3 regions of the Klebsiella sp. RIT-PI-d genome follow, and region 2 is predicted to be linked to each of the others. Evidence: predicted binding sites of a transcription regulator. Region 2 holds the regulator's gene; each other region holds the start of a gene.
The links. The regulator Fur, encoded in region 2, represses iron uptake genes when iron is present. The targets are predictions, from matches to a motif close to ATAATAATGAGAACNACTATCAA.
Positions count from the first base shown of each region.

Region 1: the regulator Fur is predicted to act here: its motif matches at 2,364-2,386, upstream of AC791_RS16165 (Nramp family divalent metal transporter).
Region 3: the regulator Fur is predicted to act here: its motif matches at 3,617-3,639, upstream of sufA (Fe-S cluster assembly scaffold SufA).

Region 1 covers NZ_LGIT01000009.1:2,098,651-2,109,327, forward strand. Annotated here, with positions in the region: gene mgrA (L-glyceraldehyde 3-phosphate reductase) at 1-566, shown strand, start outside; gene AC791_RS19995 (DUF2502 domain-containing protein) at 689-1,048, shown strand; gene AC791_RS16165 (Nramp family divalent metal transporter) at 1,082-2,323, opposite strand; gene AC791_RS16170 (NupC/NupG family nucleoside CNT transporter) at 2,675-3,877, shown strand; tRNA gene AC791_RS16175 (tRNA-Ala) at 4,024-4,099, opposite strand; tRNA gene AC791_RS16180 (tRNA-Ala) at 4,139-4,214, opposite strand; gene AC791_RS16185 (YfeC-like transcriptional regulator) at 4,434-4,799, shown strand; gene AC791_RS16190 (YfeC-like transcriptional regulator) at 4,796-5,191, shown strand; gene gltX (glutamate--tRNA ligase) at 5,242-6,657, opposite strand; tRNA gene AC791_RS16200 (tRNA-Val) at 6,914-6,989, shown strand; tRNA gene AC791_RS16205 (tRNA-Val) at 7,034-7,109, shown strand; tRNA gene AC791_RS16210 (tRNA-Val) at 7,156-7,231, shown strand; tRNA gene AC791_RS16215 (tRNA-Lys) at 7,236-7,311, shown strand; RNA gene AC791_RS20000 (RtT sRNA) at 7,345-7,468, shown strand; gene AC791_RS16220 (FlxA-like family protein) at 7,588-7,902, shown strand; gene AC791_RS16225 (LysR family transcriptional regulator) at 7,893-8,819, opposite strand; gene AC791_RS16230 (bile acid:sodium symporter family protein) at 8,909-9,901, shown strand; gene AC791_RS16235 (DUF3820 family protein) at 9,898-10,116, opposite strand; gene ligA (NAD-dependent DNA ligase LigA) at 10,117-10,677, opposite strand, start outside.
Region 2 covers NZ_LGIT01000009.1:407,519-418,195, forward strand. Annotated here, with positions in the region: gene nagE (PTS N-acetyl glucosamine transporter subunit IIABC) at 1-374, shown strand, start outside; gene glnS (glutamine--tRNA ligase) at 554-2,221, shown strand; gene chiP (chitoporin ChiP) at 2,603-4,009, shown strand; gene AC791_RS08535 (helix-turn-helix domain-containing protein) at 4,057-4,665, opposite strand; gene fur (ferric iron uptake transcriptional regulator) at 4,828-5,280, opposite strand; gene fldA (flavodoxin FldA) at 5,571-6,101, opposite strand; gene ybfE (LexA regulated protein) at 6,252-6,545, opposite strand; gene ybfF (esterase) at 6,672-7,448, opposite strand; gene seqA (replication initiation negative regulator SeqA) at 7,631-8,173, shown strand; gene pgm (phosphoglucomutase (alpha-D-glucose-1,6-bisphosphate-dependent)) at 8,198-9,838, shown strand; gene kdpE (two-component system response regulator KdpE) at 9,902-10,579, opposite strand; gene kdpD (two-component system sensor histidine kinase KdpD) at 10,576-10,677, opposite strand, start outside.
Region 3 covers NZ_LGIT01000009.1:1,319,037-1,329,713, forward strand. Annotated here, with positions in the region: gene sufD (Fe-S cluster assembly protein SufD) at 1-973, opposite strand, end outside; gene sufC (Fe-S cluster assembly ATPase SufC) at 948-1,694, opposite strand; gene sufB (Fe-S cluster assembly protein SufB) at 1,714-3,198, opposite strand; gene sufA (Fe-S cluster assembly scaffold SufA) at 3,201-3,578, opposite strand; gene iraP (anti-adapter protein IraP) at 4,009-4,347, shown strand; gene lpxP (kdo(2)-lipid IV(A) palmitoleoyltransferase) at 4,388-5,308, opposite strand; gene menI (1,4-dihydroxy-2-naphthoyl-CoA hydrolase) at 5,513-5,923, opposite strand; gene AC791_RS12650 (FAD-binding and (Fe-S)-binding domain-containing protein) at 5,920-8,976, opposite strand; gene ydiK (AI-2E family transporter YdiK) at 9,174-10,232, shown strand; RNA gene rprA (antisense sRNA RprA) at 10,449-10,556, shown strand; gene ppsA (phosphoenolpyruvate synthase) at 10,627-10,677, opposite strand, start outside.

The DNA.
Region 1 (10,677 bases), 1.7 Mb from region 2:
CGCTCAGTGAAACCATGCGCGCGCTGGATCATATCGTTCGCCAGGGCAAAGCGCTCTACGTCGGACTGTCAAACTACCCGGCCGAACTGGCCCGCCAGGCAATCGATATTCTCAACGATCTGGGCACGCCTTGCCTTATTCACCAGCCTAAATATTCACTGTTTGAGCGCTGGATCGAGGAGGAGTTACTGAATGTGCTTGGCGAAAAAGGGGTGGGCAGTATTGCATTCTCCCCGCTTGCTGGCGGTCTGTTAACGGACCGCTATCTGAACGGTATTCCGGCAGATTCGCGTGCCGCCAGCGGCAGTCGCTTTTTAAATCCGGAGCACCTTACCGCCGGCAAAATGGAGAAAATCCGCCAGCTTAATGCCCTGGCAGAAAAGCGCGGGCAGAAGCTGTCACAGATGGCCCTGGCGTGGGTACTGCGCGGCGACCGCGTCACCTCAGTGCTTATTGGTGCCAGTAAGACTGCGCAACTTGATGATGCTGTAGACATGTTGAAAAACCGCGCTTTCAGCGAACAGGAGTGCGCGGCGATTGATGCTCTTCTCAACGGCGCCGGGTAGTTTTTTTAGCAAAAAATGCTCCCTCACGTAATTTAAGAGTTAAACGGATGCTACAGGACTTTACCGCCCCGTAATATTTGGTTAACAGGCCGATATCGTTTCCGGTCGTGAAGGAGAAAATTATGTTCAGATCGCTGATTTTGGCTGCTTTTCTGGCCGCCTCAACTGCTCCGCTTATCGCCAGCGCGGCAGAAATCACTCTGCTACCCTCCGTGAAATTGCAGATTGGCGATCGCGATCGTTCAGGTAACTACTGGGACGGCGATCGCTGGCGCGGTAATGATTACTGGCATCGAAACTACGAGTGGCGAAAAAATCGCTGGTGGCGGCATGAGCCTCCCCGCGCACGCGGATGGGACGATCGTCGGGCTTATGAGCGGGGCTACCGTGAAGGCTGGCACGATCGCCACGATCGTCGCGGACCACCGGGCCGAGGTCATCCCGGCCCTCGTGGTCCGGGTCACCACGGACATCATCACTAAAATAACGCCGTGACCTGAAAAGGCCACGGCGTTTTAACGTAATAACTCCAGTACTGTGCCGACCAATAGCCAGCCATTGAGTACCACCACCAGCGCCACAATGAGCCATCCGGTTCGCTTAATCAACGTACTGTTCACCAGTTCGCCCATTAGCTCACGGTTACTGGTAAACATCAGTAGCGGGACCAGTGCCAGAGCAATACCGAAGCTGAGCAGTACCTGGCTCATGACCAGAATACGGGTCGGCTCGAGTCCCATCAGAATGACAATAAACGACGGCAGCATTGTCACCGTTCGACGTACCCACAGCGGGATATGAAAACGAATGAAGCCCTGCATGACCACCTGCCCGGCCAGCGTCCCCACAACCGTGGAGGAGAGTCCGGCGGCAACAAGACTTAAACCAAATACCGTTGCTGCGGCATGACTAAGCAGGGGTTCAAGCGTGAGATACGCCTCTTCCAGATCGGCCACTCCGGTATGGCCGTTAAAATGGAAGGCCGCCGCGGCGGTAGCCATCATCGCCAGGTTAACAAATCCGGCAATGGTCATGGCAAATGCCACATCCCAGCGCGTGGCAGAGTAGCGTTCTTTACGCGTACCACGCTGATTCTGGGTCAGCGAAGAGTGAAGATAAATCACATGAGGCATGATAGTTGCACCCAGCACGCCTGCCGCCAGGAAGACCGCATCCGTCCCTGGCAGTGCCGGAATAATCATCCCCCGGGTCAGGGCGGCCAGTTCCGGGCGGGAAAAAATCAGCTCAACAATATAGGCCGCAGCGACAAACAGCAGCAGACCACCAATCACCATTTCCAGCGGTTTCTGTCCGCGACGCTGGAGCATCAGGATCAAAAAGGTTGCGATACCGGTTAATACCGCGCCCTGCAATAGCGACACGCCCAGCAGCATTTTGAAACCAATTGCCGCCCCGATAAATTCAGCTAAATCGGTTGCCATGGCGATAATTTCGGCCTGCACCCAGTAAAACCATACCAGTGGGCGAGGATAGTGGTCGCGAATTTGCTCTGCCAGATTTTTGCCTGTTGCAATGCCCAGCTTGGCGGAAAGGACCTGGATGAGCATTGCCATCAGGTTTGCCCAGACAACGACCCATAAAAGCTGGTAGCCGAAACTCGCACCGGCCTGAATGTTAGTGGCAAAGTTGCCGGGATCAATATAGCCAATAGCGGCAATAAATGCCGGCCCCATCAGCGCCAGCCTTAACCTACGCGCACCTTTACCGGTACCACTATCAACGCGACCATTGCTCATTCTTTGCCTCAAAAATATAGCCTTTGCTATGTTTCATGCTATCAAAATGAGAATGATTATCAAGATCATTTGTGTGATTGAAATTGATTTCTCTGATAGGCCGAAACAATAGGCGGGCTGGATAACTAATGGAGAAGATATTTGTTTTATTTATTGGTAATAATGTTAACAGAGTAGTACATCAACGCAATTTTTCCCCATTTTGTTCGACATAATTAAAACGTCTTACAGATCACTATTTTTGAGATTGCTCACAGGAACTTACTATATTGCGCGTTTGATCTCGTTTTCTTTGGTGTTGTTACATAGAATGTGCAAGAAAATTAAACCTGCCTCATATTCGGAGCAAATATGTCCGCCGTCCTTCACTTTATCCTGGCATTAGTCGTGGTTGCGCTGCTCGCTCTGCTTGTCAGCAACGATCGTAAAAAGATTCGTATTCGCTATGTCGTACAACTTCTGGTTATTGAAGTTTTACTGGCCTGGTTCTTCCTTAACTCAAATGTCGGTTTGGGTTTTGTGAAAGGCTTCTCCGAAATGTTCGAACAGCTTCTTGGCTTTGCGAACGTAGGTACTGATTTTGTTTTCGGGAAAATGAACGAAGGGGGTCTGGCTTTCTTCTTCCTGAAAGTACTGTGCCCTATCGTCTTTATCTCTGCCCTGATCGGTATTTTGCAGCACATCCGCATACTGCCGATTGTAATCCGTGCTATCGGCTTCGTCCTGTCAAAAGTTAACGGCATGGGCAAACTGGAATCCTTCAACGCCGTCAGCTCGCTGATTTTGGGTCAGTCCGAGAACTTTATCGCCTATAAAGATATTCTTGGCAAGATGTCACGTAACCGCATGTACACCATGGCGGCGACCGCGATGTCAACGGTATCCATGTCTATCGTTGGTGCGTACATGACCATGCTTGAACCTAAGTATGTTGTTGCCGCACTGGTGCTTAACATGTTCAGTACCTTTATCGTTCTGTCACTGATCAACCCGTACCGTGTTGATGAGCATGAAGAAAACATCCAGATGTCTAACCTGCACGAAGGACAGAGCTTCTTCGAAATGCTGGGTGAATACATTCTGGCCGGTTTTAAAGTGGCCATTATTGTTGCAGCAATGCTGATTGGTTTTATCGCGCTGATTGCCGCCCTGAACGCGCTGTTCTCCACGGTGACTGGCTGGTTTGGCTACAGCATTTCGTTCCAGGGCATCCTGGGCTATGTCTTCTACCCGGTTGCCTGGGTCATGGGCGTGCCGGCAGGTGAAGCGCAGCAGGTCGGCACCATTATGGCGACCAAACTGGTTTCGAACGAATTCGTGGCCATGATGGACCTGCAGAAAGTGGCGGCAGAACTGTCTCCGCGCTCTCTGGGCATTATCTCCGTCTTCCTGGTGTCTTTCGCGAACTTCTCATCTATCGGTATTATTGCCGGGGCAATCAAAGGTCTGAACGAAGAACAGGGTAACGTTGTTTCTCGCTTTGGTCTGAAGCTGGTTTACGGCTCCACGCTGGTCAGCGTGCTGTCTGCGTCAATCGCTGCGCTCGTACTGTAATCCACGCGTTTTATAAGCCGGGACACGTTCCCGGCTTTTTTACGTCTGTCGCCAGGGAATGGTGATAATAGAAGGGAAGAAACAGAGATCGAAATTCGATGTTGAGACAAATAAAAAACCCCCGCCAAAGGCGAGGGTCTGAATGGTGGTGGAGCTAAGCGGGATCGAACCGCTGACCTCTTGCATGCCATGCAAGCGCTCTCCCAGCTGAGCTATAGCCCCACAGTATCTTTACGTACCAAACCTGATGGGAGCAGGATTTGGTGGAGCTAAGCGGGATCGAACCGCTGACCTCTTGCATGCCATGCAAGCGCTCTCCCAGCTGAGCTATAGCCCCGTTACGTAAAGCTTGTCGAGTAGACGGCGGCATAATATGAATTCCCTCCTCCAGTGTCAACGGCAAATTCAGTTTCCCTCTTTCGTTTGCTGAAAAAGCAGTCAAACCCCAATAAGGTTGCGAGCCGTCTCGCAGCACGTGACCAATCTTGTCACGCTTTCCTGTAAAAAGATGCTATAACAGGAACGACTAATTCCACACATCTACTCAGGGAATAGTATGTTCAAGGAACGAATGACGCCGGAAGAAATCGCACGTATCACCGGCTACAGCCGACAGACGATTAACAAGTGGGTTCGTAAGGAAGGATGGGAGACCTCGCCCAAGCCTGGCGTTCAGGGAGGTAAAGCACGTCTTGTTCACGTTGATGAAAATGTACGGGCCTTTATCCGCAGCGCTCATCGAGTTTCAGAAGATACCGCGATTTATCAGACAACGATTAACGACACGTCGTTTGACGTTCTGCTTCTGACCCTGGCCAATGAAATGACCGATATCGAACAAAAACGACTTACCTCACTTTTACTGCGTGAAGGCATTACGGGTTTGCTGGAGCGTCTCGGAATTCGCGACCAATCATCATGATCACATTGCAAAGTAAAATGACCTCGCATGAGTTAGCCGAATGCCTTGGGGTAAAGAATCAGACAGTCAATCGCTGGGTGCGCGAACAAAAGTGGCGTACCGAGAAAATTCCGGGCGTTAAAGGTGGACGAGCAAGACTGATACATATCGACCCGCGGGTACGTGAATATTTGGCCAACGTTCCGGCGTTGCGTCACCGCACCATTCCTTTCCAGGCCAGCGACAGCACGCTGGAATATGGCGCTGTTGATCTGGACAATCCGCTACAGCAGATATCCCAAATCCTGCAAAGTTTGACGCCGGATGAGCTACAGCGGGTTCTTGGCTTTTTAAGAAGGCAGGGGACGCAGATTTTTCTGGAGCGGCTGAAGATTGTCAGCGACGAGAGCTAGCGACGTTATGTCAGGGGCAGAAACCTCTCCCCCTGACATGCATACGGCTGCTATTGCTGGCTTTCGCGCTCGGCAATAAACGTCAATGCTTTAGCGATGCGTTCAATGCTGCGGGTCTTGCCAATCGCATGGACCGTGACGTCCAGTGCCGGAGACTGGCCTGCCCCGGTCACCGCTACGCGCAGCGGCATACCGACTTTACCCATCCCCACTTGCAGCTCGTCCGCCGCCGCCTGAATCGCGTGATGAACGTTTTCGGCTGACCAGTCGGTAATCGCTGACAGTTTGTCACGAACCACTTCCAGCGGCTGACGCGCAACCGGACGCAGGTGTTTTTTCGCAGCGTCAGCGTCAAACTCAGCAAAGTCTTCATAGAAATAGCGGCAGCTTTGTGCCATCTCTTTCAGCGTTTTGCAGCGCTCACCCAGCAGCGTTACCAGCTCGCTCAGCTGCGGACCGGTACGGGTATCAATATTTTCCTGCTCAATGTGCCACTGTAAATGCGTCGCAACATATTCCGGGGCCAGCGTATTGATATAGTGATGGTTTAACCACTGTAATTTCTCCGTATTGAACGCGCTGGCAGATTTACTGACCGCATTCAACGAGAACAGCTTGATCATCTCTTCACGGCTGAAGATCTCTTGATCGCCGCTTGACCAGCCCAGACGCACCAGGTAGTTCAGCAGCGCTTCCGGCAGATAACCGTCATCGCGATACTGCATTACGCTTACCGCACCGTGACGCTTGGAGAGCTTTTTACCGTCGTCGCCGTTGATCATTGAGACGTGGGCGTACACCGGGACTGGCGCATTCAGCGCTTTAAGAATGTTAATCTGGCGCGGCGTATTGTTAATATGATCTTCACCGCGGATCACGTGGGTGATTTCCATATCCCAGTCATCAACAACGACACAGAAGTTGTAGGTTGGTGAACCGTCAGTACGACGAATAATCAGATCGTCCAGCTCCTGATTGCTGAACTCGATCGGCCCGCGGATCTGATCGTCAAAAATGACTGAACCTTCCTGTGGGTTGGCAAAACGCACTACGCACGGCTCGTTCTCAGCGTGATGCTCGTCACCGTGACGGCAGCGGCCGTCGTAGCGAGGCTTCTCACCTTTCGCCATTTGTTCTTCACGCAGCGCTTCCAGGCGCTCTTTGGAACAGTAGCACTTATAGGCAGTGCCCACTTTCAGCATGTCATCAATAACCGCGTTATAGCGATCAAAGCGTTTGGTTTGATAGTACGGACCTTCATCCCACTCCAGGCTCAGCCAGTTCATCCCGTCCATAATCGCTTCAATTGCTTGCGGGGTAGAACGTTCGAGGTCGGTATCCTCAATACGCAGGACAAACTCACCGCCGTGGTTACGGGCAAAAAGCCAGGAGTAAAGAGCGGTACGTGCGCCACCAACGTGCAGATAGCCGGTTGGACTCGGCGCGAAGCGAGTTTTGATTTTCATGAAAGGGCCTTACGTTAATAAAGATGCCGACAACCGGCAAATCCTGAAAAATTCGTGGCAGATATTCTATCACTCCCGCCTGATTCCTCAATGTTGTTACTCTCAGAAGGTCATGCTTTCCTGATTTTGTTTATAAATCAGACTGGATCGGGTCTTCAGGCTGAGTTTTGTTTAATTTTACGACGAACGAACAAAAACTTAAGAAAAGGCGTTGACTCATTTTCAACTCTCCCTATAATGCGACTCCACACAGCGGGGGTGATTAGCTCAGCTGGGAGAGCACCTCCCTTACAAGGAGGGGGTCGGCGGTTCGATCCCGTCATCACCCACCACTACTTCGGTAGTCTCCGCCGTGTGAAGCAAGAAATTGAGAAGTGGGTGATTAGCTCAGCTGGGAGAGCACCTCCCTTACAAGGAGGGGGTCGGCGGTTCGATCCCGTCATCACCCACCACTTTCTCGCCAGCTGGATTTCTTGCAGTAAATTGAAGTACCGAAGTGGGTGATTAGCTCAGCTGGGAGAGCACCTCCCTTACAAGGAGGGGGTCGGCGGTTCGATCCCGTCATCACCCACCACTTCGGGTCGTTAGCTCAGTTGGTAGAGCAGTTGACTTTTAATCAATTGGTCGCAGGTTCGAATCCTGCACGACCCACCAATGTAAAAAAGCGCCCTAAAGGCGCTTTTTTGCTATCTGCGATACCTGAGATTCGAACCTGCCGCAGGTTCGGGCCGAGCGCAGCGAGACAACGGAGCCGCCTGCGGCGACGGCCCGAAGGGCGAGGCGAAGCCGAGTCATCCTGCACGACCCACCAATGTAAAAAAGCGCCCTAAAGGCGCTTTTTTGCTATCTGCGTTTTATCAGCCCGCCGGGTATCAAGTATTACGTTTATCGGTCGATAATTGTGCATTAGCGATTTGACAGGAGTCCACGATGACCACGATTTCCGCCTCTACCCCTCCTTTGCACAGCAGTGGCAGCAGTGCCTCTTCAGAAATCGCCGGTATTTATCGGCAGATAACCAAACTGACGCAGCAGCTTAAAGAGCTGGCAGACTCCAGTCTCGGTGCAGAAGATAAGCAGAAACAGCAGGAGTTGATTCAGTCGCAGATTGCGATGCTCCAGGCTCAGCTTGCTATGCTGCAAAGCAAGCAACTGGAATCAGCTCAGCAGGAACAAGCGCAGGCGCAAAAAGTCGAAGGCGTTAACCGTCCTTCTGCCAACAATCAAATCGATATCTATATTTGATAGAGCGGATCGTGCTTACGCTGAGAGGCCATTTCATCTGCCTGGGCGCGGACAATTTCCCATAACGCCTGAGCTGCGGTTGAAAGCGAACGATTTTTTCTGCGTGCCAGCATTAATTGCCGCTCCACGCCCGGCGTCAGCGGCCTGACGATCAAATGGCTGTCCTGAGGAAGTGGAAGCGCCAGCGCGGGAAGTACGCTAATGCCAATGCCTGCTTCAACCATCGGAAAAAGCGTCGCCGGGTGGCCGATCTCCTGCACGATAGTAGCATCGACGGCAAAATGGGTCAGAGCAGCATCAATCAACGGTCGGCTACCGGATGCATAATCCTGTAGCACCAGCCGCTCCGTTTGTAGTGCCTGCCAGGAAATACTTTCACATCCGGCAAATGGGTGATCCTCACGACACAGCAATAAAAAAGGCTCAGACAAAATAGTTTCACACTGTAGATCGTTAACCGCACCCGGATCGATGACAATACCGAAATCCACCTCTCCCTGACGAATACTTTCCAGAACCCACTGCTGCGGCCTGTCGTGCAGAACAAAATCGATTTGCGGATAGCATCGGTTGCTTTGTGCAATGCACTGCGGAATAAGATGTGCGGAAATAGTCTGGCTGGCGGCGATTCGGACTTTACCGGTTAACTGTGTACCGACTCTTCCGGCGTCACGCAGGGTGCTGTGCAGCTCCTCAAGCACTCTTTCAAGTTGCGATGCCAGTTGCTGGCCCGCCTCGGTCAGCGCGACTTCACGGGTGGTTCGATCAAGCAAGCGTACGCCAGTCTGCCGCTCAAGCTCTTTTACGCTGTGACTGACCGCCGATTGACTTAATCCCACGATCTCCCCTGCCCGGCTGAAACTTTTCGCCTGGGCCACGGTGATAAAAACACGAAGCTGACGCAGTGAGTAATTCATATTTTTTATTCATATATAGATGCAATAAATCAATTTTATTTCTCAAATGGAAAAAAGCACAATAGCGTTATCGATCTTCAGGAGCCTTTATGAAATTTTTCCGTATTCTTGATCCTTTTACGCTGACGCTGATCGCTGTGGTCCTGCTGGCCTCGTTCTTTCCGGCACGCGGTCACTTTGTAGAATATTTTGAGTGGCTGACCACCGCCGCCATCGCACTCCTGTTTTTTATGCACGGTGCCAAGCTTTCACGGGAGGCGATTGTTGCCGGCGGAAGCCACTGGCGTTTGCATCTGTGGGTGATGTGCAGTACGTTCATCCTGTTTCCGGTCCTGGGTGTGCTTTTTGCCTGGTGGGCGCCGGTAAATGTTGATCCGCAGATTTACACCGGGTTTCTCTATCTGTGCATTCTTCCTGCGACAGTCCAGTCCGCCATTGCGTTTACCTCCCTTGCCGGCGGCAACGTTGCCGCCGCCGTGTGTTCGGCTTCAGCGTCCAGCCTGCTGGGGATTTTTCTTTCGCCGCTGCTGGTCGGGCTGGTGATGAACATGCATGGTGCAGAGGGAAGTTTACAGCAGGTCGGAAAAATCATGCTCCAGCTGCTGCTGCCGTTCGTTCTCGGTCATCTTTCACGTCCGCTGATTGGCGACTGGGTGGCCAGGCATAAGAAGTGGATTGGTAAAACCGATCAAACCTCGATTCTGCTGGTGGTCTACTCTGCCTTTAGCGAAGCAGTCGTAAACGGCATCTGGCATAAAGTCGGGCCCGGCTCGCTCCTGTTCATCGTGGTGGTAAGCCTGGTGCTGCTGGCGATTGTGATTGCCGTTAACGTTTTTGTGGCGCGCAAAGCCGGTTTCAATAAAGCAGATGAAATTACTATCGTCTTCTGTGGATCGAAAAAGAGTCTGGCGAACGGTATTCCAATGGCGAATATTCTTTTTCCGGTATCGGCGATCGGTATGATGGTATTGCCGCTGATGATTTTCCATCAAATTCAGCTGATGGTCTGTGCAGTCATGGCGCGTCGCTATAAGCGCCAGACTGAACGGTTGCAGGCAGAAACCAGCCTGGCAAAAGGTTAAAGCGGACGTTTCAGGGGCTGAACCAGCTGTGTCAGCCCCTCGGTTTTGATAAGCAGCGTTATCGACATTAATTCGCCCAGCCGCCCGGCGGGAAATTGATCTTTACGTGCAAACCACAGCAGATACTCTTCCGGGACATCAATAAGCCTGCGGCCCTGATATTTCCCGAACGGCATCACGGTATTCGCCATCTCAATAAGCTGCTCTTTCTCCACTTAGTCCCCCAGCAGGCGGATCATTTCCGCTTCATCGATAACCTCAATGCCCAGCTCCTGTGCTTTCGCCAGTTTTGAACCCGCGGCTTCACCGGCAATGACCAGATCGGTTTTCTTCGACACGCTGCCGGACACTTTTGCCCCTAGCGCGGCCAGACGGTCTTTAGCATCATCGCGAGACAGCAGGCTCAGGCTGCCGGTCAGAACCACCGTTTTGCCGGCAAAGAAACTGTCAATTTCTTCTGCCTTCACCACCACCGGCGCAGGCCAGTGGATCCCGACGTCTTCAACCAGCTGGCGGATAACATCCCGGTTGCTCTCTTCCTCGAAGAAGTTAAATACGTGCTTTGCGACCACGATGCCGACATCGGGAACTTTTTGCAGATCGTCAACCGTTGCGGCTTCAAGCGCAGCCAGCGTGCCAAAATAACTGGCCAGACCCGCTGCCGTTGATTCACCGACCTCGCGAATACCCAGCGCGTAGAGAAAGCGGGCAAACGTTGTCTCTTTTGCCGCCTCGAGCGCGTTAACCACGTTTTGTGCTGATTTAGGACCCATACG
Region 2 (10,677 bases):
GCGATGGCGTGGCGGTTAAACCGACGGACAAAACGGTCGTTGCACCGGCTGCCGGTACTATCGTTAAAATCTTCAATACCAATCATGCATTCTGCCTGGAAACGGAAAATGGCGCGGAAATCGTCGTTCACATGGGTATTGATACCGTGGCATTGAAAGGTCAGGGATTCACGCGCCTGCTTGAAGAAGGAGCAAAAGTAGTGGCAGGGCAACCGGTTCTGGAACTGGATCTCGACTACCTTAATGCCAATGCGCGCTCCATGATAAGTCCGGTAGTATGCAGCAACAGCGATGACTACAGCGCACTGGTGATTCAGGCTACCGATCGCGTAGTGGCAGGGCAAACGCCGCTGTATGAGATTAAAAGCAAATAAGTTTTAATCCATTCTGGCAGTAACGTTAAGCGGCGGGGGGCAACTTCCGCCGTTTTTTTACGGCTCCCGGCCGCAGAATTTTTTCGAAAGCGTAATTTCCGCAACTAAACAGTTGTCTCCGGGACTGGCTTATAAGATCATATGCCGTTATATGTTGTTTACGCGTTGAGGAACCCGTGATGAGTGAGGCAGAAGCCCGCCCGACGAACTTTATTCGTCAAATTATTGATGAAGATTTATCCAGTGGTAAGCACGCCACCGTTCATACCCGTTTTCCGCCGGAGCCGAATGGCTACCTGCACATTGGGCATGCTAAATCTATTTGCCTGAACTTCGGTATTGCTCAGGATTACCAGGGCCAGTGCAACCTGCGTTTCGATGATACTAACCCGGCGAAAGAAGATATCGAATACGTCGAGTCAATCAAAAACGATGTGCAGTGGTTAGGTTTTCACTGGTCGGGTGATATTTGCTACTCCTCAAATTATTTTGACCAGTTGCATCAGTATGCCATTGAGCTTATCAATAAAGGTCTGGCCTATGTTGACGAGCTGTCTGCCGATGAAATCCGCGAATACCGCGGTACGCTGAAAGCACCAGGTAAAAATAGCCCGTATCGCGATCGCAGCGTTGAAGAAAACCTCGCGCTATTTGAAAAAATGCGCAGCGGTGGGTTTGAAGAAGGTAAGGCCTGCCTGCGTGCCAAAATCGATATGGCGTCACCTTTTATTGTAATGCGCGACCCGGTTATTTATCGCATTAAGTTTGCCGACCATCATCAGACGGGCAGCAAATGGTGCATCTACCCGATGTACGACTTTACCCACTGTATCAGCGATGCGCTGGAAGGCATTACGCACTCGCTGTGTACACTTGAGTTTCAGGATAACCGCCGTCTGTATGACTGGGTGCTCGATAACATCACTATTGCGGTTCATCCGCGTCAGTACGAATTTTCGCGCCTGAATCTGGAATATACCGTGATGTCCAAGCGTAAGCTGAATCTGCTGGTCGCTGACAAGCACGTAGAGGGCTGGGACGATCCGCGTATGCCGACCATTTCTGGTCTGCGCCGTCGCGGCTATACCTCGGCGTCCATCCGTGAGTTCTGCAAACGTATTGGCGTGACCAAACAGGACAACACCATTGAAATGGCGTCGCTTGAATCCTGCATTCGTGAAGATTTAAACGAAAATGCGCCGCGCGCCATGGCCGTTATCGATCCGGTAAAACTGGTTATCGAAAACTACCCGCAGGGCGAGAGCGAAATGGTGACCATGCCGAACCATCCGGGCAACCCGGAAATGGGGACGCGTGAAGTTCCGTTTAGCGGCGAAATCTGGATCGATCGCGCTGATTTCCGCGAAGAAGCCAATAAGCAGTATAAACGTCTGGTGCTGGGTAAAGAAGTTCGCCTGCGCAATGCTTATGTGATCAAAGCTGAACGCGTGGAAAAAGATGCGGAAGGTAATATCACCACTATCATCTGCACTTATGATGCTGACACGTTAAGCAAAGATCCGGCGGATGGGCGCAAAGTTAAAGGTGTGATCCACTGGGTGAGCGCAACACATGCCTTGCCGGTTGAAATTCGTTTGTACGATCGTCTGTTCAGTATTGCAAACCCCGGTGCGGCAGAGGATTTCCTTTCCGTCATTAATCCTGAATCTCTGGTCATCAAACACGGCTTTGCTGAGCAAAGCTTAAAAGAGGCGGAAGCCGGTAAAGCGTATCAGTTCGAACGCGAAGGTTACTTCTGTCTTGATAGTCGCTATGCGACTGCGGACAATCTGGTGTTTAACCGCACCGTTGGCCTGCGTGATACCTGGGCAAAAATCGGCGAGTAATCTCAATCTGCTGGTTAATAAATGCCGCCATGTGCGGCGTTTATTTTTGGCTGTCATGGCGAAATATCATCAATATCTATATATTCGTGACGCGAATTAATGTCCCTCACCGGAAGTCAATTAATATCACTCATCATCTGTTTTTCTGCTATTAATCCTCATTAATCGCGCTAAATTTCTATTTTGTAATTGTTACAAAATACAATGAAATATGTGCGCTCCATCATAATCCTGCATTTTGCCCGTCAAAAAAGATTGATAATTCGCGTCGCGAAAAATACTCTGTTTCTCAGTAGTCAGTCACATTTTTGCTGGTTACTTTTTAAATTTTATTTTTATCGCCGCGTTTGTCGGCGTTTTAAAGTCAAAGAGGATCACCCCATGCGTACGTTCAGTGGCAAACGTAGTACGCTGGCGCTGGCTATTGCCGGCGTCATCGCAATGTCTGGCTGGATAGCCTCTCCGCAGGCTAAAGCTGAAGGATTTATCGACGATTCAACGCTTACGGGCGGTATTTATTACTGGCAGCGTGAGCGCGATCGTAAAGATGTCACCGATAACGACAAATATAAAGTTAACCTTTCTCATGCGACCTGGAATGCGAATCTTGATTTTCAGTCCGGGTATGCTGCTGATATGTTTGGCCTTGATATTGCTGCTTTTACGGCAGTTGAAATGGCCGAGAACGGCGACAGTGCCCATCCCAATGAAATTGCCTTTTCTAAAAGCAATAAAGCCTACGATGAAAAATGGTCCGGTGATAAAAGCGGCGTAAGCCTGTATAAAGCGGCGGCGAAATTCAAATATGGACCAATGTGGGCGCGGGCGGGATATATTCAGCCGACAGGGCAAACGCTGCTGGCTCCGCACTGGAGCTTTATGCCGGGAACCTATCAGGGCGCTGAGGCAGGGGCGAATTTTGATTATGGCGATGCCGGTGCACTTAGCTTCTCCTATATGTGGACTAACGACTATAAGTCGCCGTGGCACATCGAGATGGATCATTTTTATCAGAATGATCAAAAAACCCGGGTCGACTATTTACATTCTATCGGGGCCAAATACGATTTCAAAAACGACGTTGTGCTTGAGGCCGCATTTGGTCAGGCTGAAAACTATATCGATCAGTATTTTGCTAAAGCCAGTTATAAATTTGATATTGCCGGAAGTCCGTTCACCACCAGCTACCAGTTTTATGCTGCTCGTGACAAAGTTGACGATCATAGTACCAACGATATCTATGACGGCACGGCCTGGCTACAGGCGCTGACGTTTGGTTATAAACCCGCAGAGGTGGTGGATTTACGTCTTGAGGGCACCTGGGTTAAAGCTAATGGTCAGCAGGGTTATTTTCTCCAGCGTATGACACCCACTTACGCCTCATCTAACGGCCGCCTCGATATCTGGTGGGATAACCGTTCAGACTTTAACGCCAACGGCGAAAAAGCCGTTTTCTTAGGTGCAATGTACGATCTCAAAAACTGGGATCTGCCAGGCTGGAACGTAGGAGCATCCTGGGTTTATGCCTGGGATGCGAAGCCTGCGACCTGGCAATTAAATCCGGATGCCTGGTATGATAAAGATCGCACTATCGAAGAGTCCTCTTATAGCCTGGATGCCGTTTATACTCTTCAGGAGGGCCGGGCTAAGGGAACCATGTTTAAACTTCACTTCACCGAATATGATAATCATTCGGATATTCCGAGCTATGGCGGCGGTTATGGCAATATTTTCCAGGATGAGCGCGACGTGAAATTTATGGTTATCGCGCCATTTACGATTTTCTAAGGCAGACTAAGACGGTTACACCCGGCGGCGCAAAGCCGCCGGTATTTCTACGGGATGTCAGGAAGATAATTGACCCTCACCAGTTTGCCCTTGCTCATTTCAATCGCGTTTTCCTCACGCAGAAAGGCCACTGACTTCATCACAATACTGCGCGACAAGTTTGTCATTTTAATGACAAAGTTAGCGACGTTTATACTGGCAAGCATATCCGGCTCAAGGCGACTAAGCAGCAGGATAGCACCCTGCACGCAAACCATGCTGCTGCCGCCCAACAGCAACTCCTCGCGCTCCTGCTGTCGCGTAACCTGCGCCAGCAGAAGCGTATACATGTCCTGATGTGCTTTCAACTCATCAATTCTGCTAAAAAAGTCTTTATTGCTGACCAGTCGATAGTCGCAGTCACTGTCTGCATGCAGAATAACATACTGCTCTGGCGTCCCGGGCATGATCATACCCGTAATGCCCGGTGCCCTTGAGCGCGTTAACAGCAATCCATCCCGTCGGCGCACAAGCGAGTAGTCGCCAGCATACAGTAAACAAATCTTATCGGCCTGAAAGGTCAGGGCGTGGTATTGCGCAAGGCGATTCTTATTCCTGTCGTCGAAAATGGCAAGAATATGGGTAATTGCAGACTGATATGCGGTGTTTTTATGCATGACTTAATCCATTGTCAATATCATCAGACGTCGTGCACAACGCCCGTAACACATCATTCTAGGCCGCGTAAATGATCACTGATATTAATGAATTCTGAATTTACTGCCTGAAAAAATAAAAAAGCCAGCCGGGGAGGCTGGCTGACTTAGCGTCCTGGTCGATTACTTGTTGTTGCCTTCGTGAATATGTTCGTTTTCACGGCAGTCACCTTCAGCACAGTGACCATAGAGATAAAGACTATGGTTGGTGAGACGGATACCGTGTTTAGCGGCAATCTCACGCTGGCGTAACTCGATTGAATCATCGCTAAACTCAATCACTTTGCCGCAGTCGAGGCAGATAAGGTGATCGTGATGATGCTGCTGAGTCAGTTCAAAAACGGATTTACCACCCTCAAAATTATGACGGGTGACAATGCCTGCATCGTCAAACTGGTTCAGAACGCGATAGACGGTAGCGAGGCCAATCTCTTCGCCCATGTCGATAAGGCGTTTGTATAAGTCTTCCGCGCTGACATGGTGATTGTCAGGCCCCTGAAGCACTTCCAGAATTTTTAACCGGGGAAGCGTGACTTTCAGGCCTGCTTTCTTTAATGCGGTATTGTTGTCAGTCATGCGGAATCTGTCCTGTTGCTATAAGATTCACTCCCCACAGGGAAGTATTTACAGAGAGTGCATCGGTCATAATGACTCTCATTATAGAACTGCCATGCCTGATTGAAAACCGTAAGTATCAGACAAATTTAGCAATTAAAACGAGGCGTTGTTCGCAAAGCGGAAACCGTCCTCGTTAAATCAGTGGCTATTGTACAGATAAGTACTGAAAAGTTAAAAAATTGTAGCAATTATTTTGATTGCTCAAAGCTATCGATAAAGCGCAGCCTTGCGGCTGCGCTTTACTGACATCAGGCATTGATAATAGCATCGAGGTGCAGCTCTTCAGAGATCTGCTTGACCCACTGCTCAACGCGTTCGGCGGTTAGCTCGGGCTGGCGGTCTTCGTCAATGGCAAGACCGACGAAATGATCGTCATCAGCGAGGCCTTTTGACGCTTCAAAGTGATAACCCGCGGTTGGCCAGTGGCCGACAATCGTTGCGCCGCGCGGCTCTATGATGTCACGAATAGTGCCCAGCGCGTCGCAGAAGTATTCTGCGTAGTCTTCCTGATCGCCACAGCCAAAAAGGGCAACCAGCTTACCGTTGAAGTCTACCTCTTCCAGCGTCGGGAAAAAGTCATCCCAGTCACATTGTGCTTCACCGTAGTACCAGGTTGGAATGCCCAGCAGCAGAATATCGTAGCCTGCGAGATCTTCTTTGCTGCTCTTAGCAATGTCATGGACATCGGCGACATCCTTACCTAACTGCTTTTGAATCATCTTTGCGATGTTTTCGGTATTGCCGGTATCGCTGCCGAAAAAGATGCCTGTGATTGCCATGAGTAAAATAACCTCTTGATACTTAGTAATATGGTGGTGGCGCATTGCACACGGATAAGGGCAATGATAGCAGAACAGAGAAGTACGCGGAAATAGCAATCGCTCTCGACTGCACTCCCTGCTACATGAAAAAAGGATTCAGGGCGATTTTCAGACAATATCCTGCGCGTGCAGTAGCGCAAGCTGGCTCAGGAGGATCTCTTCGATAAGCTCACTACGGCTGATCTGGCGAGCATCTGCCAGCTCATTCAGGGCGTCCACTGCGTCCGCGTTCAGCTTCAGCTCGACGCGCTTCAGGCCGCGAACCTTGTCACGTTTTAACTGATTACGCTTATTGATGCGTAACTGTTCATCACGCGCAAGGGGATTGGTTTTGGGTCTTCCCGGGCGACGCTCATTTGCGAACAGATCTAATGTGGTACGGTCCGTTTGTTCTTTTGCCATGATTCAGAGTGACTTCGGGGAATAAAAGCAGCCGGGCTTAAGTCCGGTTGGGTAGCACGCCATCATACAGCAGTGGGAGAAGCACGCCAACGTCCGCAGGCAATCTGGCGTGCGGACGTTGCATTTTTAATCAGCCTCACGCTCTGTCAGATAGCGACGAATAGCCCGTAGTACCGCCTCTGGTTTTTCGGCGTGTACCCAGTGTCCGGCACCCGCGATGACATGCGCACGCGCCTGCGGGAACTGGGCCAGCAGCGGTTCCCGGCAGGCTTCATTAACATAGGGAGAGTTGCCGCCGGGAATAAACAGCGCCGGGCGATCCCAGGCCGGGAGGGTTTGCCAGCCGGTAATCTGTGAATAGTGTTGCCACAATACCGGCACATTAAAGCGCCATTCGCCGTCGGCAAATGACTTCAGCAAAAACTGAATAACGCCTTCTTCATTAAGATGCTGGCGCATCACCGTAGCCGCCTGCTGACGCGTAGCGCAGCCGGCGTCCGTCACCGCATTGATCGCAGCAAATATTTCATCATGGCGTCGCTCGGCATAGCGTACCGGGGCGATATCAATGGCGACCAGCCCGTCAATGCGATCGGCGGCCAGCGCGGTAAGCGCCATGACCGCTTTGCCACCCATTGAATGCCCCACAAAGGTGGCTTTTTCAATATCATGTGCGTCCAGAGTATCCAGCAGATCCTGGGCCATCACTGAATAGTCCATTTCCGGGGCGCGAGGCGAAAGCCCGTGGTTGCGCATGTCGACTTGCAGGATTGAGTAATCGCGTACCAGATCGCGAGCAAGGACGCCCAGATTATCAAGGCTGCCGAACAACCCGTGAACGAGGACAATGGGTGAAGATCCAGTCAAATGTTGTGCAGATTGCGTGCGGGTATTTAATTTCATGGTAAAGATCTTTTTTTCGCGTTGGCAGGTTAAGGTATTATGGTGAACATTCTGCCGCCCGGCTGCAAGCTTTCAGAAGTTTCCGGAGTTTTACGGTCACCCGGGCTTTACGCTATCCGCAGTTGAGATTTGCTCTTATAATCTCAATAACTTGTACTCAAAAAATAACGTACTGGATCAAGATGAAAACGATCGAAGTTGATGATGAACTCTATCGCTATATTGCCAGCCACACGCAGCACATTGGCGAGAGCGCATCCGACATTTTACGGCGCCTGCTGAAATTTTCTGCCGTTGCACAGCCTGTCTCTCCGGTCAATAAAGAGGTTAGTGCCCCCGCAGCGGTGGCCGAGAAAAAACCGGCTAATACGGCTAAAGATAACGTTCGTGCTATGCGCGAGCTGCTGCTGTCTGACGAATACGCAGAACAGCGTAAAGCAGTGAATCGTTTTATGCTGATATTATCTACACTCTATTCACTCAATAGCAGTGCGTTTGCAGAAGCGACCGAATCACTGCACGGACGGACCCGCGTTTATTTCGCATCTGACGAGCAGACTCTGCTACAAAGCGGTAATCAGACTAAACCGAAACAGGTCCCCGGCACGCCGTACTGGGTGATTACCAATACCAATACCGGCCGTAAATGCGGCATGATTGAACATATCATGCAATCAATGCAGTTCCCGGTGGAGCTGATTGAAAAGGTTTGCGGCACTATTTAATCCATGCACCAGAAGGACCAGGCAATGGCAGTTCACAATCGTGCGGGTCAGCCAGCACAACAAAGTGATTTGATTAACGTCGCTCAACTGACGTCACAGTACTACGTGCTGAAACCGACAGTGGGTAACCCGGAACACGCCGTGAAGTTTGGCACCTCCGGCCATCGTGGTAGCGCGGCGCGTCACAGTTTTAATGAACCGCATATTCTGGCTATCGCGCAGGCAATTGCTGAAGAACGCGCGAAAAACGGCATCACCGGACCATGCTACGTGGGTAAAGACACCCATGCGCTGTCAGAGCCTGCCTTTATTTCTGTGGTGGAAGTGCTTGCAGCCAATGGCGTGGACATGATTGTCCAGGAAAACAATGGCTTTACCCCAACGCCTGCGGTTTCAAATGCCATTCTGGTTCATAACAAAAAAGGCGGCGCGCAGGCGGACGGTATTGTTATTACGCCATCGCACAATCCGCCGGAAGATGGCGGGATCAAATACAATCCGCCGAACGGCGGTCCGGCAGACACCAACGTCACGAAAGTGGTTGAGGATCGTGCTAACGCGCTGCTGGCCGACGATCTTAAAGGCGTCAAGCGTCTGGCATTTGACGCAGCCATGGCCTCAGGTCACGTGAAAGAGCAGGATCTGGTGCAGCCTTTTGTTGAAGGGCTGGCGGAGATCGTTGATATTGCCGCGATTCAGAAAGCAGGTTTGACCCTGGGTGTTGATCCGCTGGGCGGTTCAGGGATCGAATACTGGAAACGTATTGCCGAACACTACAACCTGAATCTGACCATCGTTAACGATCATGTGGATCAGACCTTCCGCTTTATGCATCTGGATAAAGACGAAGTGATCCGTATGGACTGCTCTTCTGAGTCTGCGATGGCCGGTCTGCTGGCCCTGCGTGATAAATTTGACCTGGCATTTGCTAACGATCCGGATTACGACCGCCACGGCATTGTGACGCCAGCCGGTCTGATGAATCCAAACCACTATCTGGCCGTTGCAATCAACTACCTGTTCCAGCATCGTCCGCAGTGGGGCAAAGATGTTGCAGTAGGTAAAACGCTGGTGTCGTCTGCGATGATCGACCGCGTGGTAAACGATCTGGGCCGCAAGCTGGTTGAAGTGCCGGTGGGCTTTAAGTGGTTCGTTGATGGCCTTTATGACGGCAGCTTCGGCTTTGGTGGTGAAGAGAGTGCGGGGGCATCGTTCCTGCGTTTCGACGGTACGCCGTGGTCGACGGACAAAGACGGCATCATCATGTGCCTGTTGGCCGCGGAAATCACCGCGGTAACCGGAAAAAATCCGCAGCAGCATTATGACGAGCTGGCGGCGCGTTTTGGCGCACCGAGCTACAACCGTCTGGGCGCAAGCGCAACCTCCGCGCAGAAAGCGGCTCTGTCTAAACTGTCTCCGGAAATGGTCAGCGCTGATACCCTGGCAGGCGATCCCATCACCGCGCGTTTAACGACCGCACCGGGTAACGGCGCGTCAATTGGTGGCTTAAAAGTGATGACCGACAACGGCTGGTTTGCCGCCCGTCCGTCAGGCACTGAGGACGCATACAAAATCTATTGTGAAAGCTTCCTTGGCGAAGAACACCGGAAACGCATTGAAAAAGAAGCAGTAGAGATTGTCAGCGCAGTTCTGAAAAACGCCTGATTATACTGCTATTCTATAGCGCCTCCTGCGGGAGGCGTTTTGCGTTTTAACGGTCCGCGATGGCTAAAACATAAAGCGATAGCCAATCCCGGTTTCGGTTAATAAATGTGCTGGCCGGGCCGGATCAACTTCCAGTTTCTGGCGTAAATGCCCCATATAGATGCGCAAATAATGGCCGTGCTCAACGGCATTAGGTCCCCATACCTGGGTTAACAACTGGCGCTGAGTCAGCACTTTTCCGGCATTATTCAGCAGAATGGCCAACAGACGAAACTCAATCGGCGTTAAATGTACCTCAATACCGTCGCGCAAAATTTGTCGGGCAGCCAGATCGATCTCAACGGTAGCAAACGTAAAACGAGGGTCGGTAGCGTGCCCGCTGGCATGACGACGCATGGCGACACGCAAACGCGCCTGCAATTCGCCGATGCCAAAAGGCTTGCTAAGGTAATCATCGGCGCCGGCATCAAGCGCAATGATTTTATCCGTCTCGTCCGTTCGCGCTGAAAGAACGATAATCGGCATCTGGCTCCACAGACGCACCTGACGGATAAACTCAACTCCATCGCCGTCCGGCAGACCAAGATCCAGAATAGCCAGATCCGGTTTACGGCTGGCCGCCTCCAGCAGTCCGCGCTGGAGCGTATCGGCTTCGTAAACTTTCAGTCCGTCAGCGTCCAGCGCCGTGCGTAACAGACGACGAATAGCCTGTTCATCTTCAACGATCAAAATGGTAGTCACGGTATTTCGCTAAGCTCTTCTAGTGTGGGCGGCGTCTCTTGTATCAGCGTAACACGAAAACAGGCTCCGCCGTGCTCCCGGTTGCAGGCGTGCAGCGT
Region 3 (10,677 bases), 910 kb from region 2:
TCGCATGCTGCGCCACGTTAATCAGACCGTTGAATACCGCACGCCCTTTATCATTAACAATGGTTTTGTGGAGCTGACGGCTATTGCAATAACCTTTGTTGTGCTCAAGCCAGGTGCGACTGTCGCAGACTTCAGTGTTCACCGGCATGGCCAGACTGTTGAGCCGCAGCGTCGTATTCTCACCATTTAACTGGCTACTGGTATTGTGGCGCAAAACTGCGCTACCGAGCAGGAAGCTGTGGCTAAAGGCAGCAGCATCCTGCCCGAGCACAATATCATTGTGCGCAAAGTGATAACTTACCGGCGATTCAAACGCCAGTTTCATATGGTGCAATTGCGCGTTAGCCCCCACGCGCATCGTCACTCTGGCACCGGTGAAATGGCGCATTTCATTCAGACTAACATAATGCTCGATAAGCGTTGCCTCTGCGCCTTCGGCAAGATCAATATGATGGCGATAATGCGCGGTATTCAACTCATCGTCAGACACGCCACGGGTGATATGCATTAGCAGCAACGGCTTAGAAGGCCGTTGGTTACGCGCCACGCGGATGGTTGTCACGCTGGTGGCCAGGCTCTCAGTCAGATGTAAAAAAACATCAGGTTGAATAGCCCCGGTGGGGTTCTGTGTCTCAGGGCCGATATGAATGTCATAGCCGCTGTCTTTTAGGCTGTCGCTTAAGGCGGCGTGGTACTCTCCGTCAACAAACACCAGCCTGATTGCCTCCACATCCAGCGCCATAGCATCACGCTGTTCAGCCGCGATCTCAGCAGTTGGGGCTGCAACAAAAGTATGAGCAAAAAGCCCATCCAGCGGCGTATATTTCCAGTTTTCATGCTTGCGCGTCGGCAATCCGAGCCGCAGCAATTGTTGCAGATGCTGCTGCGCCTGAGGTGAACGAGGAGCACCCTGCGACTCAAAGAGATGATGCCACTGTTGCAGCACGTTACTGCTGTTCGGTAAGCCAGCCATAGCCCTGCTCCTCCAGTTGTTTGACCAGCGTGAAATCACCTGATTTCACAATCCGCCCCTGATAAAGAACGTGGACAAAATCTGGCTTGATATAGTCCAGGATACGCTGATAGTGAGTTACGATAATAAAGGCTCGTTTACCGTCACGCAGCGCATTCACACCTTCAGAAACAATTTTCAGCGCATCGATATCCAGCCCGGAGTCAGATTCGTCGAGAATACACAGCTCTGGCTCCAGGACCGCCATTTGCAAAATATCGTTGCGCTTTTTTTCACCGCCTGAAAAACCAACGTTAACTGAGCGGGTCAGCAAATCCGCTGGCATTTTCAGTAGCTCAATTTTCTCTTCCATTAAATCCTGAAAATCGAAGCGATCCAGCGACTCCTGCCCGCGATAGGTGCGAACCGCATTCAGTGCCGTTTGCAGGAAAAACTGATTGCTGACGCCAGGAATTTCCACCGGATACTGAAAGGCCATGAAAATACCTTCGCCCGCCCGATCTTCGGGGGAAAGCTCCAGCAGATCTTTTCCGCGAAATTCGACGCTTCCGCCGGTCACTTCATAATCTTCACGCCCGGCAAGCGTAGCCGACAGCGTACTTTTACCTGAGCCGTTAGGCCCCATAATGGCGTGGACTTCCCCTGGACGGACCTCAAGATTTAATCCGCGCAGAATGTCTTTGTCTTCGACCGATACCTGTAAATCTTTAATGCTTAACATGGGCTGTTCCCTTAGATACTTAACCGACGCTATGTTCGAGGCTGATGGCCAGCAGTTTTTGCGCTTCTACGGCAAATTCCAGCGGCAGTTCAGAAAAAACGTCCTTACAGAACCCGTTGACGATCATGGATATCGCATCATCCTCACTGATCCCACGCTGCAGGCAGTAAAAAAGCTGGTCCTCACCGATGCGCGATGTCGTGGCTTCGTGTTCAAGCTGAGCAGTGTTGTTACGGCACTCTACATACGGAAAAGTATGTGCACCGCTATCCGGCCCGATCAGCATGGAGTCACATTGCGTAAAGTTACGCGCATTGGTGGCGGTCGGCATAATTTTAACCAGTCCACGATAGCTGTTCTGGCTGTGCCCGGCCGAGATGCCTTTCGAGATAATGGTCGACCTGGTGTTTTTACCAATGTGGATCATTTTGGTTCCGGTATCGGCCTGCTGATGCCCGCTGGTCAGTGCGACGGAGAAGAATTCGCCAATCGAATTATCACCGCGCAGAATACAGCTTGGATACTTCCACGTAATAGCGGAACCGGTCTCGGACTGCGTCCACGACATCTTGCTGTTTTCGCCTTCGCACAGCGCGCGCTTGGTCACAAAATTCAGAATACCGCCGGTATTGTTATCGCCGGGGAACCAGTTCTGCACCGTCGAGTATTTCACTTCAGCATCTTTATGGATGATGACTTCCACGACCGCCGCGTGAAGCTGGTAGCTATCACGTACCGGGGCTGAACACCCTTCAATGTAGCTGACATAGCTGCCTTCATCGGCGACCAGAATAGTGCGTTCAAACTGTCCGGTTTTTTCGGCGTTGATGCGAAAATAGGTCGACAGTTCCATTGGGCAGGTGACGCCTTTAGGCACATAAATAAATGTGCCGTCTGAGGCCACAGCGGCATTAAGGGCGGCAAAAAAGTTGTCATTACCTGGAACGACTGTCCCCAGATATTTTTTAACCAGCTCCGCATGATCGTGAATCGCCTCGCCAAATGAACAGAAGATAATCCCCTGCTCGGCCAGCTTTTCCCGATAAGTCGTAGCGACCGATACCGAGTCAAAAATAGCGTCCACCGCCACTTCATGTCCTTCACGTACGGGAACGCCAAGTTGCTTAAATGCCTCTTCAACTTCATCGGTCAGAAATGAAGCCGGGCCGGTTTGCTGTAATGCACCAGGCTGGGAGGCGCAAGTATCATCGCAGTTGCCGCATGATGGCGCAGAGTAATAGCTATAATCCTGATAGTTGAGCTTGTCATAGTGCGCCTTTAGCCAGTGTGGCTCTTCCATCTCCAGCCAGGCGCGGTATGCATTAAGCCTAAATTCAAGCATCCACTCGGGTTCATTACGCTTTGCGGAAATCGCCCGCACAACGTCTTCGCTAATACCGTGGGCCAGTTCATCCGTTTGTAACTGTGTGAAAAAACCCTCTTTATAATTGAGCGGGCCGGACCACATATTGACATCGTCAGTTGCTTCAGTATTACGTGACATAATTATTCCGCCTGCACGCCAAAACTTTCACCACAGCCACATTCGTGCCGGGCTTTTGGATTATTGAATTTGAAAATTTGGTTTAAGCCTTCACGGACATAATCGACTTCAGTACCGTCGATAAAAGGCATTGCCTCAAGCGGGACCCACAAACGCGCTCCCTCAACATCAAAAAGGAGATCGTCCTTATGTGGCTCACTCACCGTATCCAGCACATAACCAAAGCCTGCGCAGCCGGTCTGCTTAACGGCCAAACGCAAACCTTGTATGCCGGGCTGTTTACTGACCAGTTGACGAATATGCCCGGCAGCGGCCGGCGTTATTGTCAAACCATGCCAGGTAAACTCTTTGGGATCGAAAGTCCCTGAATGCAAATCCATGGATCTACCTCACGTTAAGAGACTGAAAAGTTAACACTATGTTAGTGATAATGATTATCACTTCAACCCACCTGTCGTACGGGTATTCAGTATTGGGGTCTTTTCACTGGGCTTCTTATAAGCATAGACCGTAGCCAGGTACGTATAAAATGGCATAAGAGTTAATTATCTTGTTGATTTTCAATTATTTTAGATGGGGTAACGTCAGCTAAGGCGGGCAATGGAAAAGTTGTATAGGTAATGCCTATTTATGAAATCAAAAAATGACAATATTGCGATAAACCTGATATTTTCAATTAAATTCTGGTGCGGTGATGAGCAGAAAGTGCAACACTGCCCTGTCTTTTAATACGGTTATAGCGATTTTCTGTTCAGAATAATAACCGGGAAACTAATGCCGTCAGCCTTCATGCTGGCAGGGAGAGAAAAGATGACCAATATTATTTTAGGTATGATCGCCAAAATATCAAGAATGGATGCTGAAACAAAACAGCTCTCCGCACGCATTGAGGCGCAATCGCTGCTGCTCAGCGCATTTTTACTGACTACCAGCAGTAAAAGTAACTCTATGGATATGGTCGAAGCCGTCAAAAAAGCCATCAATGCGGCAGTAGAAATGGCCGACAATCCGCACAGAGCGGATGCCGAAATATTGCTTAATGAATTTAATGAGATTTTATCCATGGCACAGCTGTTAACGAAGGTTGGCGCTGAACTTGATGTTAATGCCATGAAAGCGATTGCTGCACGTGATGGTGACAATGCATAACGCTCACCGGGATTGGGGTCCCGGTGAGCGTTAAAGCCAATTAAATATACAGAGACGCTTCACCCGTTGGGCGCGTTTTAAAGCGGCGGTGTATCCATAAATACTGTTCCGGCGCGCGCAGAATTTCATTTTCAATCATTTTATTGATATAGCTGGCAGCCTCGAATTCATTTCCGCGTGGGAAATTCTCCATTTTTTCACCAATATGCAGCGCATATCCGCGCGCATTATCTTTACGCACCATCGAGATAGTCAGCATCTCCGCACCTGACAGGCGTGAAATAACGTAAGTTCCGTTAGTGGTTGCCGCATTTTGCACCGAGAAGAAAGGTGCAAAGGTGCTCCCTTTGGGGCCGTAATCCTGATCCGGCGCGAACCAGACAGCTTCACCGCTTTTAAGTGCATTAACCAGACCTTTAAGATTATGTCGGTCGATCATTGATTTGTTGGAACGCAAACGGCCATGTGTTTGAACCCACTCCATCACCGGACTGTTATGCGGACGGTAAGTTGCCATCATTGGCTGGCACAATCCCATCACCCGACCGCCCAGCTCAAGAGACATAAAATGTACGCCGACGACCATAACGCCCTTCTGCTTACGTTGCGCATCAAGCAGCGACTGATAACCTTCGACATCAAACCATTTGCGTACCCGACGGTCGGACCAGAACCAGGCCATACCGGTTTCAATTAGCGCCATTCCCAGTGAGGCGAAGTTCTTCGCGATCATCGTTTTGCGTTCTTCCGGGTCCATGCCCGGAAAGCAAAGTTCAAGATTACGGTTGGCAATGTCTGACCGACGCTGAAGGAAGCGCTGTGATGTCCGGCCCAGCGCGGAGCCAAACCAGAATAAAAATGGATATGGTAGTTGCACCAGCAACCACAGGATACTCAAGCCGAACCACGTAAGCCAATGACGTGGATGTAAAAATTCAAGTTTAAACTGGGGACGGTTCATATGCTTTCCTTAAGCGGAAGTGGTGTAGCGCTTAAAGGAGAAACGAAGCTATTCATTAGTCATTATGCGATACAGGTCTTAACTGAGACAACGGACAGGAGGATTAAATCCGTTGGCAGAGAATATCATGGTTGGTTTAACGTAAGCGGATATTACATGCGGGTATATTTCTTTTCAGAAATACGCCCGCTATCAATCTGTTATTTAAACAATTGCAGTCGTCAAGCGTGATGTGCAGCACAAACGGCCCTGTTCATCGACAATGTCAATTTGCCAGACCTGATGCCGTCCTCCCAGGTGAAGGGCTTTGCAGATACCGCGAACTCTGCCGCTGCGCACGGATCGCAGATGATTGGCATTAACTTCAACACCTACTACTTTTTGCTCTCCCTCGCAGCATAAATAACCGGCCACTGAACCCAGCGTTTCTGCCAGCACCACTGACGCACCACCGTGAAGCAAGCCGAACGGCTGGTGGGTGCGGCCATCTACTGGCATTGTCGCTTCCAGCGTATCCTCAGTAAGGTTGTCGAAACGAATATCCAGTAGGCCGACCATATTATTCGTGCCCATTGCATTTAATGCTGCCAGCGTTACTGTCCGGGTCCAGATCATCCTATTATCTCCAGTAATGCCTGTAGAGGATGGCGCACCCCACTGCCTTCAATACGTTTCACCTGGCTGCGGCAAGAATAGCCGGTTGCCAGACAACGATTACGCGGCAGCCGCTGCATGGTTTGCTGCCACGAAAGCGCATAAATCCCGAGAGAGTTGGCATGATTTTTTACTTCATGCCCGTATGTGCCGGCCATGCCGCAACAGCCCACGCTGACGCTTTCCAGTTTTGCACCATACCAGGCAAAGATTTTTGCCCACGCATTTGGCGCGCCCGGAAGCGCCGTTACTTCAGTACAGTGGCCAAACAGATACCAGGCTTCGCCGCTCACGTTACGCTGGCTCTCTTCTGTTAATACATTCGATAACCATTCATGGACCAGCATTACATGAAAGTTGCCGCGCTGCGCGCCTAAAACCTGTTTGTATTCATCGCGATAACAGAGCACCAGTGCCGGATCAACACCTACCATAGGGATAGCCAGTTGCGCGACCCGATTCAGAAAGTCAGCGGTTTTACGCGCCGTTTTTGCAAATCGGGTCATAAAGCCTTTAATATGCTGCGCTTTTCCGTTGGGCGAAAAAGGTAATAGCACGGGCTGATAACCGACTTTCTCCACCAGCCGGATGAAATCGGCCACCACCTGTGCATCGTAGTAGCTGGTAAACGGGTCCTGCACGATCAGCACCATGCGCGATTTTTGCGTGCTGTCGAGCGCTTCCAGTTCTTCAAGCGTCATATTCGCCGTACGATGCGACACTACCTGTTGCTGTAACGATGGCGCAGACAGCAAAGGCAGATCCACCATGCCAATGTGCTTTTCTGAAAGATTGCGTATCCAGGGCTGGCTGATAAAAAAGTTAAATGTGCCCGGTGCCCTTGCCATCAGCGGCGCATAACTCTCCACCGTCGCCACCAGATGGTCGCGTAAAGGACGCAAATAGCGTGAATGATAAAGCTGCAGGAAGCGCGAACGGAACTCCGGCACATCAATTTTTACCGGGCACTGGGTTGAACAGGCTTTGCAGGCCAGACAGCCGGACATTGCCTCTTTAACTTCGTGAGAAAAATCATATTCGCCTTTACGCGCATGCCAGCTATTACGCGTACGCTCAATCAACGTTCGCAGGCTGGCGCGCTGCTCAGGCAGCTCTTTTTCCAGCTGATTCGGATCGATTCCCCGGTCGGCCAACAATCGCAGCCATTCTCTGACCAGAGTAGCCCGACCTTTGGGGGAATGAATACGGTTACTGGTAATCTTCATTGACGGGCACATCGGACTTTTTACGTCAAAATTGAAGCACAGGCCGTTACCATTGCACTCCATCGCGCCACGCCATGCTCCCCGCACTGCAATTGGGATCTGGCGATCAAAGGTACCTCGTTTAACGGCATCGACTTTTTTCATGGGGGCATCGATGCCTTCCGGCGGACAAATTTTACCCGGATTTAAGCGATTATTCGGGTCAAACGCGGCTTTAATTTTACGCAGCTCACCATAGAGCTGCTCACCGAAAAACGCCGGACTATACTCAGCGCGAAAGCCTTTTCCGTGCTCCCCCCATAGCAGTCCACCGTATTTCGCCGTCAGGGCAACCACCTCATCGGAAATTCGCTTCATCAGCATTTCCTGCTGCGGATCGCACATATCCAGCGCCGGACGCACATGCAAAACCCCGGCATCCACATGACCGAACATGCCATAGTTCAGGCCGTGTCCGTCCAGCAGCGCGCGGAATTCGCTAATATAATCCGCCAGATGCTCCGGAGGAACGCAGGTATCTTCGGCAAAAGGAATCGGTTTTGCCATACCCTTTGCATTTCCCAACAGCCCGACGGCTTTTTTACGCATCGCGTAAATGCGTTCGATACCTGAAAGATCATCACAAATCTGCCAGCCGATGATCCCGCCCTCTCCCTGCGCCATCAGCGTATCCAGCCGGGCACACAACGCGGTCATCTGAGCATTAATCAGGGCCTCGTCATCGCCAGCAAATTCGACAATATTCAGCCCGAGCATCTCTTTATCTGGCACATTGGTGATAAGTTCGCTAACCGAATGCCAGACGATATCTTCCCGTGCCAGATTAAGCACCGTGGAGTCAACGGTCTCGACCGATAACGCGTCTGCCTGCACCATGAAAGGCGCGTTACGCAGCGCAGAATCAAACGAGTCATATTTCACGTTAACCAGTCGGCGAACTTTTGGTAAACGGGTAATATCGAGCCGGGCTTCGGTGATAAAGGCAAGCGAACCTTCGGAGCCGGTAAGTATGCGGGTAAGGTCGAATTCTGTCATTGCGTCATTGAAAACATGGCGCAGATCGTAGCCAGTAAGAAAACGATTTAATTTGGGAAATTTATCGATAATAAGCTGACGATTTTCGAGGCAGCGCTGGTAAACGGTGCGATAAATGCGCCCGGATGCAGACTGTTCCTTTGCCAGCGTCTCAGCCAGCGCCACCGGCATCGGATGGGTATCCAGAATATCGCCGCCGATCAACACCGCCCGCACGCCTAGCACATGATCGGACGTTTTACCGTAGGCCAGCGACCCCTGCCCCGAGGCATCGGTATTGATCATCCCGCCAAGCGTGGCGCGGTTACTGGTCGATAATTCAGGGGCAAAAAAGTAGCCGTACGGCTTCAGATAGTGATTAAGCTGATCCTTTATTACGCCCGCTTCTACGCGCACCCACCCTTCTTCAGGGTTAATTTCGATAATGCGATTCATGTAACGGGACATATCAACGATGATGCCGTGGTTGAGAGCCTGCCCGTTAGTCCCGGTGCCGCCGCCGCGCGGCGTAAAGACCAGCGTGCTAAAACGCTCTTCGGCTGCCACCCGTGCCAGCAGCGAAACATCTGCCGTCGAGCGCGGAAACACGATGGCATCGGGAAGAAGCTGGTAAATACTGTTATCGGTCGCCATTGTTAGCCGGTCAGCATAGCTTGTGGCGGTATCCCCGGTAAAACCCTGTTGCTCTAATGATTGCAAAAAATTCAGCACCAGTTGAACGACACCTGGAGCCTGAGAAATCTGTGGGATCATTATTGTTGACCCTGCCTGACTGTTATCATGTGAGTGATTAATCGTTTGCGTTGTGCACCCATCGTTTTACCACATTTTTTTCTTACCTGCCTGACAGAATTACACACTATAACCGCGGTCAAAATGACTGGTATCATGATGGTCCAGCTTTATGCCACGCCCGCATTGTGGCGAAATGAAAAAGGTAAATTTACGTTATGGTTAATCCGAACCAGCCCAGAGACGTGCCGCAAATATTGCTGTCGGTGCTTTTTTTGTCACTGATGATTGTTGCCTGCCTGTGGATAGTGCGCCCCTTTATTCTCGGCTTTGCGTGGGCGGGAACCGTGGTCATCGTGACGTGGCCGGTGTTAATTCGTTTACAGCGTCTCCTGTTCGGCCGGCGCTCGCTGGCCGTGCTGGTCATGACATTATTGCTCTTTCTGCTGTTTATCATTCCTGTCGCGCTGTTAGTTAACAGTATGGTAGACAGCGGCGTACCGCTTATTCGCTCCGTATCCTCCGGTGAAATGACGCTGCCGGATCTTAACTGGCTAAACAGCATTCCCGTGGTGGGCGCGCGGCTCTATACCGGCTGGCATAATCTTCTCGATATGGGAGGGGCTGCCATTATGGCGAAAATCCGCCCTTATATTGGGACGACGACCACCTGGTTTGTCGGACAGGCCGCACACATTGGGCGCTTTATGATGCATTGCGGGTTAATGCTTCTATTCAGCGCGCTACTTTACTGGCAGGGAGAACGCGTGGCACGGGGTATCCGTCACTTTGCCACCCGCCTCGCCGCAACGCGTGGTGATGCCGCCGTAGTGCTGGCCGCACAGGCTATTCGCGCGGTAGCGCTTGGCGTTGTGGTTACTGCGCTGGTTCAGGCGGTACTCGGCGGGATTGGTCTGGCTATTTCCGGCGTGCCTTATGCCACTATTCTGACCGTCGTGATGCTTTTTTCATGCCTTATCCAGCTGGGCCCTTTGCCCGTACTGGTCCCGTCCATTATCTGGCTATACTGGAGTGGCGACACGACCTGGGGAACGGTCCTGCTGGTGATAAGCTGTGTTGTCGGCACCATCGATAACGTTCTGCGCCCGTTACTGATCCGTATGGGGGCTGATTTACCAATGATCCTCATACTTTCTGGCGTTATTGGTGGATTGATTGCCTTTGGCATGATTGGATTATTTATTGGTCCGGTGCTGCTGGCGGTTTCGTGGCGTCTGTTTGATGCCTGGGTGAAAGAAGTCCCGCCTCCCCGATAGCCTTCATTCTTTCTTGTCGCATCTTTAATTCGGTCAGCCCTCACGCTGGCCGTTTTTTGTTAGTTAAGCAGAACTGATTAAATATTTAGTGTAACTGTCACCCTGATGATTAATTATGTCGGCTGGCCCAGTTATATTTCGTGAATTCATTAAATTCACTAAACTAATGAGATGAATCCGATCGACGCAGAAGAACGTAAATTCTACTATTAGATCACGGTTATAAATCAACGCCTTGATTTATAAGCATGGAAATCCCCTGAGTGAAACAATGAATTGCTGTGTGTAGTCTTTGCCCATCTCCTATGATGGGCTTTTTTTTATGCATTTAATTTCTGCCATAAAATAAAAAATCCCCAACGTGACTGTCGGGGATGAATTATCTGTTAACCCATTATTGTTTTAGTTCAGCCAGGCTCAACCAGGTCTGTACAACAGTATCTGG